Regions from separate parts of the Kitasatospora sp. NPDC056184 genome, predicted to be linked through region 1. Evidence: riboswitches for the same ligand, from Rfam matches in the RefSeq annotation. Region 1 holds a riboswitch; the other holds the start of a gene.
What was found. A riboswitch is a leader RNA that binds a small molecule or an ion and turns the genes downstream of it on or off. The one in region 1 is predicted to bind cyclic di-AMP.
Positions count from the first base shown of each region.

Region 2: another riboswitch for cyclic di-AMP. It lies ahead of ACFC0B_RS31030 (transglycosylase family protein); the one in region 1 lies ahead of ACFC0B_RS17370 (M23 family metallopeptidase).

Region 1 covers NZ_JBHJUI010000007.1:323,037-328,672, reverse strand. Annotated here, with positions in the region: gene ACFC0B_RS17385 (sensor domain-containing protein) at 1-168, opposite strand, end outside; gene ACFC0B_RS17380 (GNAT family N-acetyltransferase) at 293-892, opposite strand; gene ACFC0B_RS17375 (hypothetical protein) at 936-1,853, shown strand; gene ACFC0B_RS17370 (M23 family metallopeptidase) at 1,909-2,778, opposite strand; cyclic di-AMP (ydaO/yuaA leader) riboswitch at 2,791-2,959, opposite strand; gene ACFC0B_RS17365 (YiaA/YiaB family inner membrane protein) at 3,206-3,496, shown strand; gene ACFC0B_RS17360 (alpha/beta fold hydrolase) at 3,607-3,774, shown strand; gene ACFC0B_RS17355 (alpha/beta fold hydrolase) at 3,780-4,424, shown strand; gene ACFC0B_RS17350 (TetR/AcrR family transcriptional regulator) at 4,471-5,040, shown strand; tRNA gene ACFC0B_RS17345 (tRNA-Ile) at 5,113-5,186, opposite strand; gene ACFC0B_RS17340 (SpoIIE family protein phosphatase) at 5,375-5,636, shown strand, end outside.
Region 2 covers NZ_JBHJUI010000020.1:125,749-131,384, forward strand. Annotated here, with positions in the region: gene ACFC0B_RS31020 (septum formation initiator family protein) at 1-363, opposite strand, end outside; gene eno (phosphopyruvate hydratase) at 514-1,800, opposite strand; gene ACFC0B_RS31030 (transglycosylase family protein) at 2,044-2,976, opposite strand; cyclic di-AMP (ydaO/yuaA leader) riboswitch at 2,982-3,130, opposite strand; gene ACFC0B_RS31035 (cytochrome P450) at 3,362-4,648, opposite strand; gene ACFC0B_RS31040 (SDR family NAD(P)-dependent oxidoreductase) at 4,846-5,271, shown strand; gene ACFC0B_RS31045 (MazG family protein) at 5,349-5,636, opposite strand, start outside.

The DNA of each region.
Region 1 (5,636 bases):
GATCGCCACCGGCAGGCCGGTCAGCGTGTAGCCGATCTCGCGGTAGAAGTAGGAGGTGAACGGGGCCCGCCAGGCGTACGGCGGCTCCTCGATGCGGCGGGTGACGGCGTGGCTCTCGCCGCCGTCGTACGCGTCGTACTCGTTGCGCTGCATGCTGTGGGTGCTCATGGCCGGTCTCGGTCCCTCGGGTCGGTCGCGGGTCGGGCTCTGGGGGTCTCTCCTGCTGACTCCCTCAGCCTGCCAAAGCGCGCCCGGCCGGGACATCCGGCTCCCTGGCGAACCGGGGGTGGGGTTATCCCCCCTGAACGACGCTCCCGGCCGCCGGGTTCCCGGCGGGGGCGTCGTCGGCGAGGAGCGCGTACTGGTAGGCGTCGCGCCAGCCGTCGTGGCGCCGGTAGTCGTGCCGGACCCGGCCCTCCAGCCGGAAGCCCGCCCTGGTCAGCACCCGGATCGAGGCGGCGTTGTCGACGTCCGCCCGGGCCTCCAGCCGGTGCAGGCCGAGCGGCCCGAAGGCGAGGTCGCGCAGCAGTCCGACCACCTCGCCCGCGTAGCCGAGCCCCCAGACGTCGCGGCGCAGGGCGTAGCCGAGCTGGGCGGCGCGGTGCGGGACGAGGCCGAGCGCGGCGTTGCCGATCGGGACGGCGCGGGCCGGGTCGTCGGCGTCGGCGAGCCGGGTGACGGCCAGCCGGTAGACCTCCCGGTGCTCCTTCTCCGCCTCCTCCACGAACTGGGCGACCTGGTCGGCGCAGGTCTCGAGGTCGCGCGGCGCGAACGGGAGGTAGCGGGTGGCCTCCGGGTCGCCGAACACCGCGTGCAGCGCGTCCACGTCCTCGGGGGTGTGGTGGAACTCGCGGACGGCCAGCCGGGCGCCGGTGAGTCGGACGGGAACCATGGCTCCCGACCCTACCCCCGACCAGCGGTTACGGTTCGTGGTTATGGAAGACGAAGACCTGCGGCTCGCCCCGCGCACCAAGGCCGCCGAACTGCTCGCCTGGGCGGAGGCGGAGGGCCGCGAGCCGGTCGCCGGGGCCCCGCTGCGGGCGGTGCTGGCGCTGCTGGAGCTGGGCGGCGGCAGGATGCACGACGGCTGGCCCGAACTGACCTCCGCCGCGGTGGAGCACCTGCTGTACGAGCGCCTCCACCTGTACGTCCAGCCGGAGCCGGGGCAGGACCCGCTGGCGTACGGCGCGGCGGTGCGGCTGCTGGTCGACCACCAGCGGGCCGCGAAGCGGCTGAACGCCAAGCGGCAGGAGCGGCTGCACGCCGAGGCCGAGTGGCAGGGCGAGCTGGCGGCCGGGCTGCTGCGCCGGGCGGACCTGGTGACCTGGCCCCGGCTGTACACCCTGCTGCTGCGCGCGGCCGGGGTGGACACCGGCGACGAGGCGGCGGTGCGGGCCTGGCTGGAGGGGTTCCGGGAGCTGGCGTGGGAGGAGCGTTCGGCGGCGTTCGCGGCGCTGGAGGCGGACGGCGCGCTGGACCCGGTGGACGACGGGGGCTGGGACGGCGGGGCCCGGCCGCTGGCGGTCGGGATGGCCACCGACGGCGCGCGGCGGCTGCTGGAGCAGGGGCTGATGCGGCGCAGCTACCGGAACCTGGCGGAGCTGACGGCGCTGGGCCGGCCGATGCCGGACGAGCTGGCCGGGGACTTCGGGGCGTTCGAGGAGGCCGCGGTCGGGGTGGCGCTGGAGCTGGCCGGCGCGTGGACGGTGCCGGGGCTGCCGCGGCTGCTGGTGGACGAGTTCCCGGAGCTGGCGCCGGAGCCGGGGCAGGCGGAGATCGACGCCTACCTGGCCTCGCTGGAGCCGGACGGGGACGAGGGCGCGGACGAGGACGGGGACGGGGACGAGGCGTAGGGACGCGCGAGGGCCCCGGCCGTGCGGCCGGGGCCCTCGTGGTCCGCGGGGAGCGTCAGGGCGTGAGGCCGCGCTGCTCGAACCAGCTCTCCGGGTCGACGGGGGCGCCGCCGCCGGGGCGGACCTCGACGTGCAGGTGGGCGCCGGTGACGTTGCCGGTGGCGCCGACCTTGCCGATCTGCTGGCCGGGGACGACCTTGCCGGAGCCCTTGATGATCGAGGAGAGGTGGCAGTACCAGATCTCGGTGCCGTCGGGCAGGGTCTCGACGATCCGGTAGCCGTAGGCGCCGGCCCAGCCAGCCGAGGTGATGGTGCCCTGGCCGACCGCGTAGACGGGCTCGCCCTGGTCGGCGGCGAAGTCGAGACCGGTGTGCAGGTGGGCCCAGTAGCGGGCGCTCTGGCCGTAGTGGGCGGAGAGCCGGTAGTCCTTCACCGGCAGCTTGATGGCGGCGAGCTTGGCCTTCTCGGCCTCCTCGGCGGCGCGCGCGGCCTGCTCCTGCTGGGCGATCTGGGCGGCCCGCTTGGCCTCGGCCTCCTGGGCGGCCTGGACGCGGGCGGTCTCCTCGGCCGCGGTGCGCTGGCTGTCGGCCTGCTGCTGGATGCGGGCGGCGAGGGCGAGGCCGGGGTCGGCGGAGAGCGCGACCGGCAGCTCGTCGGGCGCCTCGACGGCGGGCGCGGCGGCCGGGGTGGCGGAGGCGAAGCCGGTGGCGCCCAGGGTGGCGGCGACGGCGGTGACGCCGAGCAGCGGAGCGGTGCCGCGGCCCTGGCGGGGCATCCGGTGCCGGCTGGTCTCCGCCGCCGGCGGGGCGGTCTCGTCGGCGGGGCCGCCGAACGGGCCGTGCCCGGCGAAGGGGCCCGGGTGGTCGAGCAGCTGGGTGCCGGCCGAGGAGCCGGACGGGTGTGCCGGAGTGTGCGTCGACGCCACGGAGGCGCGCTCCTTTCCTTCCTTCGCGCCTACCGGGTTAGCTGACGGGTTCGGAGCAGGAAGGTCTCCTACGGCTGGGCCCGGACGAGCCAGGGCCTGACCGATTCACCCCAAGGAACGTGGTTCCCCGGCTCCCTGGCCTGCCCGGAGGCCGGCCGGCGGGATTAGGCGACGGCGCACGGTGCCGTCTGGGTACGGCGTTGCGGACCGCGCTGCGTTATCAAACGTTAATCCGAGAGCCCCCCGATTCCAAGCCATCCGTTGGTGACGACGGGATACGGATCGGGCACCACGCTGCCCGATGGGCGTTTTGGGACGTTTGATGACATCTGACACTACCGAACGTGTCGGGACGTCAACGAACGGGCCCTCACTTGAGTACACCTACTCATGTGCGACCGGGCCGGGCGCGGCCATCCTGGCGCCCATGAGCGCACCGATGCAGTCCCGCACCACGGCCGCGTACTACATCCAGGCCGTGCTGTCCTTCACCCTCTCCGCCACCGCCCTCGGCGCCGGGATCGCCTTCCTCCCGGTGGAGCCGTGGACCCGGGCGTTCCTCGCCCTCGGCCTGCTCTACACGATCACCTCGACGTTCACCCTCGCCAAGGTGGTCCGGGACCGGCAGGAGACCTCCGAGCTGGTGACCCGGGTCGACCAGGCGCGGCTCGACAAGCTGCTGGCCGAGCACGACCCGTTCAAGGTGGAGGGGGTCTGACCGGGCCCCGCGGACGGGGGGCGGCGTCGACGGCTTGACGGCTAAGGCTATTAGCCTTAGCTTTATGGCTATTGACACTCGCTGACGATCCCCCGCCCAGGAGGCTCCCCGTGAACGGCACCATCGCTCCCGCCACCCGCCACCTCGACCTGCCCGGCGGCCGGATCGCCTTCGACGACACCGGGCACGGCGAGGGCGCCCCGGTCGTGCTGCTCCCCGGGATGCTCGACAGCCGGGCCGCCTACCGGCACCTGCGCCCGCTGCTGGCCGCCGGGTGATCACCATGGACCTGCGCGGCTTCGGCGAGTCCTCGATCCTCTGGGACGACTACTCCCCCGCCGCGATCGCCGGCGACGTCCTCGCCCTGCTGGACCACCTGGGCATCGACCGGGCCGTGCTGGCGGGCAACTCGTACACCGGCGCCAGCGTCGTCAAGGCCGCCGGGGACGCCCCCGAGCGGGTGGCCGGCATCGTCCTGCTGGACGCCTTCGTCGAGAACGTGCCGCCGGGCGCGCTGCAGCGCCTGGTGGTCGGCGCGATGGGCGCGCTGCTGGTGCACTCGCCCGCGTTCTGGGGCCTCTACCACCGCAAGGCGGCCTATCCGGGCCCCAAGCCGACCGACCACGAGGAGTACGTGGCCGGGCTGGTCGCCGCGATGCGCACCCCCGGCCGGAAGACCGCCACCCGCGGCTACGTCCGCGGCGACTCCTCGCCCGCCGGCTGGACCGCCGCCGTGCGCTGCCCGGCGCTGGTCGTGATGGGCTCGAAGGACCCCGACTTCGGGAAGCCGGAGCTGGTCGCCGACCGGCAGGCCGCCGCGCTGAACGCGCACAAGGTGATGATCGAGGGCGCCGGGCACTACCCGATGGCCGACCACCCGCGGGCCACCGCCGACGCCCTGCTGGCCTTCCTCGCCGAGCTGGCCTGAGCTCCGCCGCCGTCCCCGTCCGCCCCCCTCAGCCAGGAGAACCGCAGTGCCCCGAGTCGGACTGACCCCCGAGCAGGTCGTCGGCCACGCCCTCGCCCTCATCGACGAGCAGGGCCCCGAGGCCCTCACCCTGGCCGCCGTGGCCGCCCGCGCCGGGGTCGCCACCCCCTCGCTGTACAAGCACGTCAGCGGCGGCCTGGCCGAACTGCGCCGGCTGGTGGCCGTGCGGGTGACCGAGGAGCTGGCCGACCGGCTCGCCGAGGCCGCGCTCGGCCGCGGCGGGGACGCCGCGGTCGCCGCCGTCCTGCGGGCGTACCACGCGTACGCCACCGAGCACCCGCACCGCTATGGCGCGCTGCCGCAGGCGCCGCAGCCCGACGAGGACCTGGCCGCGGCGGCCGGCCGACTGGTCGGGGTGATCGTCGCGGTGCTGCGCGGGTACGGGCTGGAGGGCTCCGAGGCGATCCACGCCGCCCGCACCTTCCGCTCGCTGGCCCACGGCTTCGCCGCGCTGTCGACCGGCGGCGCCTTCCAACTCGCCGAGGACCTCGGGGAGACCCAGGACCGCATGATCACCGTGCTGACCGCCGGACTGCGCGGCTGGCCCCGCCCCTGAGCGGCGCCGGCCGGGGCCGGGGAACGACGAAGGGCCCGGAGCGGGGAACGCTCCGGGCCCTTCGGGGTGGTGTGGGGCTAACAGGACTTGAACCTGTGGCCTCTTCCTTATCAGGGAAGCGCTCTAACCGTCTGAGCTATAGCCCCGTACCGCGCACGCCCCGCCGGTGCGGCGGAACGTCGTACGGAGAAGGGTACCGGACCCGCGGAGAGTGCCCGCACACCGGGTGAGCGGGTGCCCCGGGAGTCGTCGTTCTCCCCACGCCTCACCCGCTTAAGAAATAAGGTATTAAGAATTAACCGCCCCATAAGGAACCGGAGAGGCCGGCCGTCCCGTGGACCCGCGCAGCAGCCCCACCGCGCGCAGTGCCATGCGCTGCGTCCGCTTATTGCTCGGCTGCACCAGCGCCGCCGAACTGCTCGGCACCGTGCTCGCCGAGGGCCCGGGCTGGATCACCGGCGAGGGCTCGGCCCTCTACCGGCTGGACCCCGGCGGCATGCTCCGGCTCACCGCCTCCCACGGCCTGCCCGACTGGGCCCACGAGCGCTACAGCGTGGTCGACCCGGCCGGTGAGCTGCCCGCCGCGATGGCGCTGA
Region 2 (5,636 bases), on a different contig from region 1:
GGGCCGGGCCGGCTCGGCCGGACCGGCCGCCGGGCCCGCCGCGGGCGGCGGAGCGCCCAGCGCGGACTTCGCCGCGTCCTGGCCCGCCGGGTCCACCGCGATGTACGGGGTCTCCCCCGGCATCGCGTAGTGCAGCCGGGTGCGGGCCTGGGCCTTGACGTACTCCGGGTCCTGCCAGCGGGCCTTCTCCCGGCGCAGCTGCTCGACCTGCTGCCGGGCGTGCTCGGCCCGGGCGCGCTGGGCCGAGATCTCCGAGCGCTGCGAGATGAACTGCCGCGTCGGATAGGCCAGGATCGCCACCAGGGAGCAGAGCACCAGCACGAGGACGGTCGCCCGGCTCGTGAACCGAGGCCGGGCCGCCAAGCCCGGGATCCTCCAGCCTGCCATCTCCGGTGTCCCCTCCTGGTCGCGACGGTGCCCCGCCGTCCACCCTACGGGGTGAACGGCGGGGCACCGGTCAGGCGTGCGCTACCGGGCGTCCGGGCGATACCGGCCGGGCGCCGCCGGTCGGGCTCAGCCCTCGTGCTTGAACCGCGGGAAGGCGCCGCGGCCGGCGTACTCGGCGGCGTCGTCGAGGATCTCCTCGATGCGCAGCAGCTGGTTGTACTTGGCGACGCGCTCGGAGCGGGCCGGGGCGCCGGTCTTGATCTGGCCGCAGTTGGTGGCGACGGCCAGGTCGGCGATGGTGACGTCCTCGGTCTCGCCGGAGCGGTGCGACATCATGCAGCGGTAGCCGTTGCGCTGGGCCAGCTCGACGGCGTCCAGGGTCTCGGTCAGCGAGCCGATCTGGTTGACCTTCACCAGCAGCGCGTTGGCGGTGCCGGTCTCGATGCCGCGGGCCAGGCGGGCCGGGTTGGTGACGAACAGGTCGTCGCCGACCAGCTGGACCTTGTCGCCCAGCTTCTCGGTCATGGCCTTCCAGCCGTCCCAGTCCGACTCGTCCAGCGGGTCCTCGATGGAGACCAGCGGGTAGGCGGCGACCAGGCCGGCGTAGTACTCGATGAGCTCGGCGGCGGTGAGCGCCTTGCCCTCGAACTGGTAGGCGCCGTCCTCGTAGAACTCGGAGGAGGCGACGTCCAGGGCGAGCGCGACGTCCTTGCCCGGCACGTAGCCGGCCTTCTGGATGGCCTCGACGATGAGGTCCAGGGCCTCGCGGTTGGAGTCCAGGTTCGGGGCGAAGCCGCCCTCGTCGCCCAGGCCGGTCGACAGACCGCGCTCCTTCAGCACGCCCTTGAGGGTGTGGTAGACCTCGACGCCCCAGCGGACGGCCTCGGAGAAGGACTCCGCGCCGATCGGGGCGATCATGAACTCCTGGATGTCGACGTTGGAGTCCGCGTGCGAGCCGCCGTTGAGGATGTTCATCATCGGGACCGGCAGGACGTGCGCGTTCGGGCCGCCCAGGTAGCGGAACAGCGGCAGGTCGCTGGCCTCGGAGGCGGCGTGCGCGACGGCCAGCGAGACGCCCAGGATGGCGTTGGCGCCGAGCGAGGACTTGTCCGGGGTGGCGTCCAGGTCGAGCATGGCCTGGTCGATCAGGCGCTGCTCGGTGGCGTCGTAGCCGACCAGCTCGGGGCCGATCTGCTCGATGACGGCCAGGACGGCCTTCTCCACGCCCTTGCCGAAGTAGCGGTTCTTGTCACCGTCGCGGAGCTCCAGCGCCTCGAAGGCACCGGTGGAGGCACCCGACGGGACGGCGGCACGGCCGGTGCTGCCGTCGTCGAGGCCGACCTCGACCTCGACCGTGGGGTTGCCGCGCGAGTCGAGAATCTCACGGGCGACGACGACATCGATGGACGGCACGAGGCATCTCCTAGCGGAAGCAGGTTCGGCCGACGGTGGGGTGCGGTCGGCCGGACGATTGCGGAGTCGTTACGACCAGAGCCTAACCGCACGGGCTGTCCGGGCCACGTCGACCTCGGTTCCGTCTCAGCGTGTGGCCTCGCTACCCACCGGTAGTTCACCTGGTTGCCCGACCGGAGGGGTCCGGATGCGGACGAAGGGGGGCCGATCGGCCCCCCTTCGTCCGTCCGGTCGGAGCGGTCGTCAGCCGAGGGTCAGGACCTGGCCCGGGACGATCAGGTTCGGGTCGGCGCCGACGGTGCCGCGGTTGCCGTCGTAGAGCGCCTGCCAGCCGCCGGAGACGCCCTGGGCGGTGGCGATCCCGGCGAGGGTGTCGCCGGAGCGGACGGTGTAGCCGTGGCCGGCCGACTGCTGCTGCGCGGCGGGGGCGGCCTGGGCGGCCGGCTGGCCGGCGTACTGCTGGTAGACGCTCTGGTGGCTGGTCCAGTACCAGGCGCCGTTGTTCTGGTACCAGAAGACCTTGGCGTCGGCGTCCCAGCCGGCCTTGCCGGAGAAGGCCGGGGACTGCGGGGCCTGCTGCTGGACCTGCTGCTGGGCCTGCGGAGCCTGCTGGGCGCTCTGCGGCGCGTACTGCCGGGCCTGCGGCTTGGCGGCCTGCTGCTGCGGCTGGGCCTGCGGCTTCGGGGCGGCGGCCGGCTTCGGGGCGGCGGGCTTCGGGGTCTGCTGCTGCGGCTGGGCCTGCGGCTTCGGGGCGGCCGGCTCGGCGGCCGCCGCGGTGTCGACCGCCGCCGGGGCGCCGCCCTTGCTCAGGCCGGCCTTCTTGGAGCAGACCGGCCAGGCGCCCGGGCCCTGCGAGGCGAGGACCTTCTCGGCGACCGAGATCTGCTGGGCCTTCGAGGCCTGGTTGGCCTGCGGCGCGTAGGCGGTGCCGCCGTACGCCTTCCAGGTGCTGGAGGTGAACTGGAGGCCGCCGTAGAAGCCGTTGCCGGTGTTGATGCTCCAGTTGCCGCCGGCCTCGCACTGGGCGACCGCGTCCCAGGTGGAGACCGGGGCGGCGGAGGCGCCGGTGGCGCTCAGGATCGGCATCGCCAGTCCGACGCCGGCGACACCGGCGACGGCGATGGCCTTCTCGGCCTGGGTACGGCGACGGTGACGACCGGTTCCAACGAACAGCATGAAGGGGTCCCTCTCCGCACGCCTGCGAGGTGAGCTGTCGGGTTCGGACCGGGAGGTGGCCCGGCCGCGCGGAGGCGGCTTCACCCCTAGCCGTGGGAGACGGCGCAAAACCTGGGTCCCCCGCCCCTGCCCAGGGTTCTGGTCGGTGTCCCGTGTCGCGGCGGGCAGGACTCGGCGTTCCGCGGACGAGGTTCGCAGCTGCGAACTCCACGGAGACTAGACAGATCTTCAGAGCAATCACAAGCTCATATCGCAGATATCACATGGACATCACGTCATGTGATGGATTGCCTACCAACCGAGGAGGTATGTCCGGATTGAGGGTGGTTCAGACCCCCGGTAAACGCGCAACGGAGAGTGCCCGTCAGCGTGTTGTGCCGGTCCGTCAGCCCTCGGAACGGGTGTTCGGAGCCTCCTCGACGGACGCTTTCTCCGGCGTGAATTCCACCGGAAGTTCACGGAGTCCCCGCATGATCAGACCACCGCGCCAGCGCAGGTCCCCGGGGTCCGCGGCGAGCCGCAGGTCCGGCAGCCGGGTCAGCAGGGTGGCCAGCGCGGCCCGTCCCTCCAGCCGCGCCAGCGGCGCGCCGATGCAGTAGTGGATGCCGTGGCCGAACCCCAGGTGCGGATTGTCGGCCCGGGCCAGGTCCAGGGTGTTCTCGGCGGCGAACCGCGCCGGGTCCCGGTCCGCCGCCGCGAGCACCACCAGCACCGGGTCGCCGACCGGGATCCGCACCCCGCCGATGGTCAGCGGGCTGGTCGCGAACCGCCAGGTGGCCAGCTCCACCGGCCCGTCGTAGCGCAGGAGTTCCTCGATCCCGGTCTCCAGCAGCGCGCTCTCGCCGCGCCCGACGGACTCCTGGAGCAGCCGGCGCTGCTCCAGGTGCCGGAACAGGGCGAAGCACCCGTTGCCGATCAGGTTGATGGTGGTTTCGAAGCCGGCGAACAGCAGGATGAAGGCCATCGCCGCCGCCTCGTTCTCGGTCAGGTGCTCGCCGTGGTCGCCGGCCCGGATCAGCCCCGAGATCAGGTCGTCGCCGAGGTCAGCCCGCTTGCGGTGGATCAGCTCCAGCAGGTAGGCGCGGATCTTCTTCACCGCGCGGCCCACGCCGCCGCGCTGCCCGCCGTGGTGGCGGATCATCGCGCCCGCCCAGTCCCGCAGGTCGTCCTGGTCCTCGGCCGGCACCCCGAGCAGGTCGCAGATCGCGTAGATGGGGAGCGGGAACGCGAACTCGTGGATGAGGTCGGCGGAGCCGCGCGCCGCGAAGCCGTCGATCAGCCGGTCGGTCAGCTGCTGCACCCGCGGCTCGAAGGCCGCCACCCGGCGCGGGGTGAACGCCTTGGACACCAGGCGGCGCAGCCGGGTGTGGTCCGGCGGGTCGATGTTCAGCAGATGGGTCATCAGGTCGGCCTGGCGCTCGCCCGGGATGCCGACGCGGCCGGTGCGGTGGGCCTGCTCGCTGTGGTGGACCGGGTTCTTGGAGAGCCGACCGTCCGCCAGCGCCTGCCGGGCGTCCGCGTACCGGGTGACCAGCCAGGCCTCCACCCCGCTCGGCAGGGTGGTCCGGTGCACCGGCTCGTGCTCGCGCAGCCACGCGTACGCGGGGTACGGATCGGCGGCGAACTCCCAGGTGAACAGGGGCGGACGGGCGGCGTCGGGCTGAGCTGGCATGGGTCGACGGTATCCCGGGCGGATCCGGGCCGGCGCACGGCGTGCGCGGCGCCCGGGCGGGTCCGTTCCGCGCGGCAGGCGTGAGCCTGGTCACCTGAGGGGTAATTCCTGTTGCGGGGGGTCGGGACCTGCCTACGATCCTCCGCAAGATGTCCGTGGGCGTCGGTGCGGAGCCGCCCACAGGGAGGAGCAAGGCCATGCGGGTCACCGGTGCGGTCGTCGTGATCGCCGTACTCGACGGCGGGTCGGGGGCGGGCCTCGCCCGCCGGCTCACCGCGGCGGGAGCCGCCGGGATGCTGATCGCCGACCAGCAGGCCGGGGTCGCCGAGGACCTCGCGACCGAACTCGACCGGCCGGGCTGCCGGGTCGTCGGCGTCGGCGGCGACGTCCGCCGCCCCAGCGACGTCGCCGCGCTGGTCGACACCGCCGAGAAGCACCTGGGCCCGATCGACCTGTTCTGCGTGGCCGGGCCGGACGGCGAGCGGATCGTCTCGCTCTCCGACCTGCCCGACCACCTCGACCTGGAGCGGCTCGCCGAACTCGTCGCCCTGGTCGGCGAGGCGATCGGCGAGGTCGTCGTCCCGGCGCGGCGCCGCCCGGTGGAGCACGTCACCGCCGTCTGAGGCGGCGTCCGGGCGGCGTCCGCGTACGGCGATGTCCGCGTGCGGCGGCGTCCGCGTGAGGTGTGGCCGCTCGCCCGCTAGCGGGCGGGCTTCAGGCCCTCCGCGGCGCGCACCGCGTCCCGGTAGTCGCGCGCCGCGGCCCGCAGCGCGGCGTCCACGTCGATCCCGGCGTCGTGCGCGCGCTGCGCCACCGCGAGCAGCAGCCGGCCCGCCGACTCCGCGGTGAGCCCGGCGGGCAGCTCGTACGGCTCGTCCGGCACGCCCGTGAAGGCGGCCCGGCGCACCCGCGACACCAGCTTCGCCGCGTACGCCAGCGAGGGCAGCCCGGCCGGCACGCCGTCCAGCACCGACTCGCGCTCCGACTT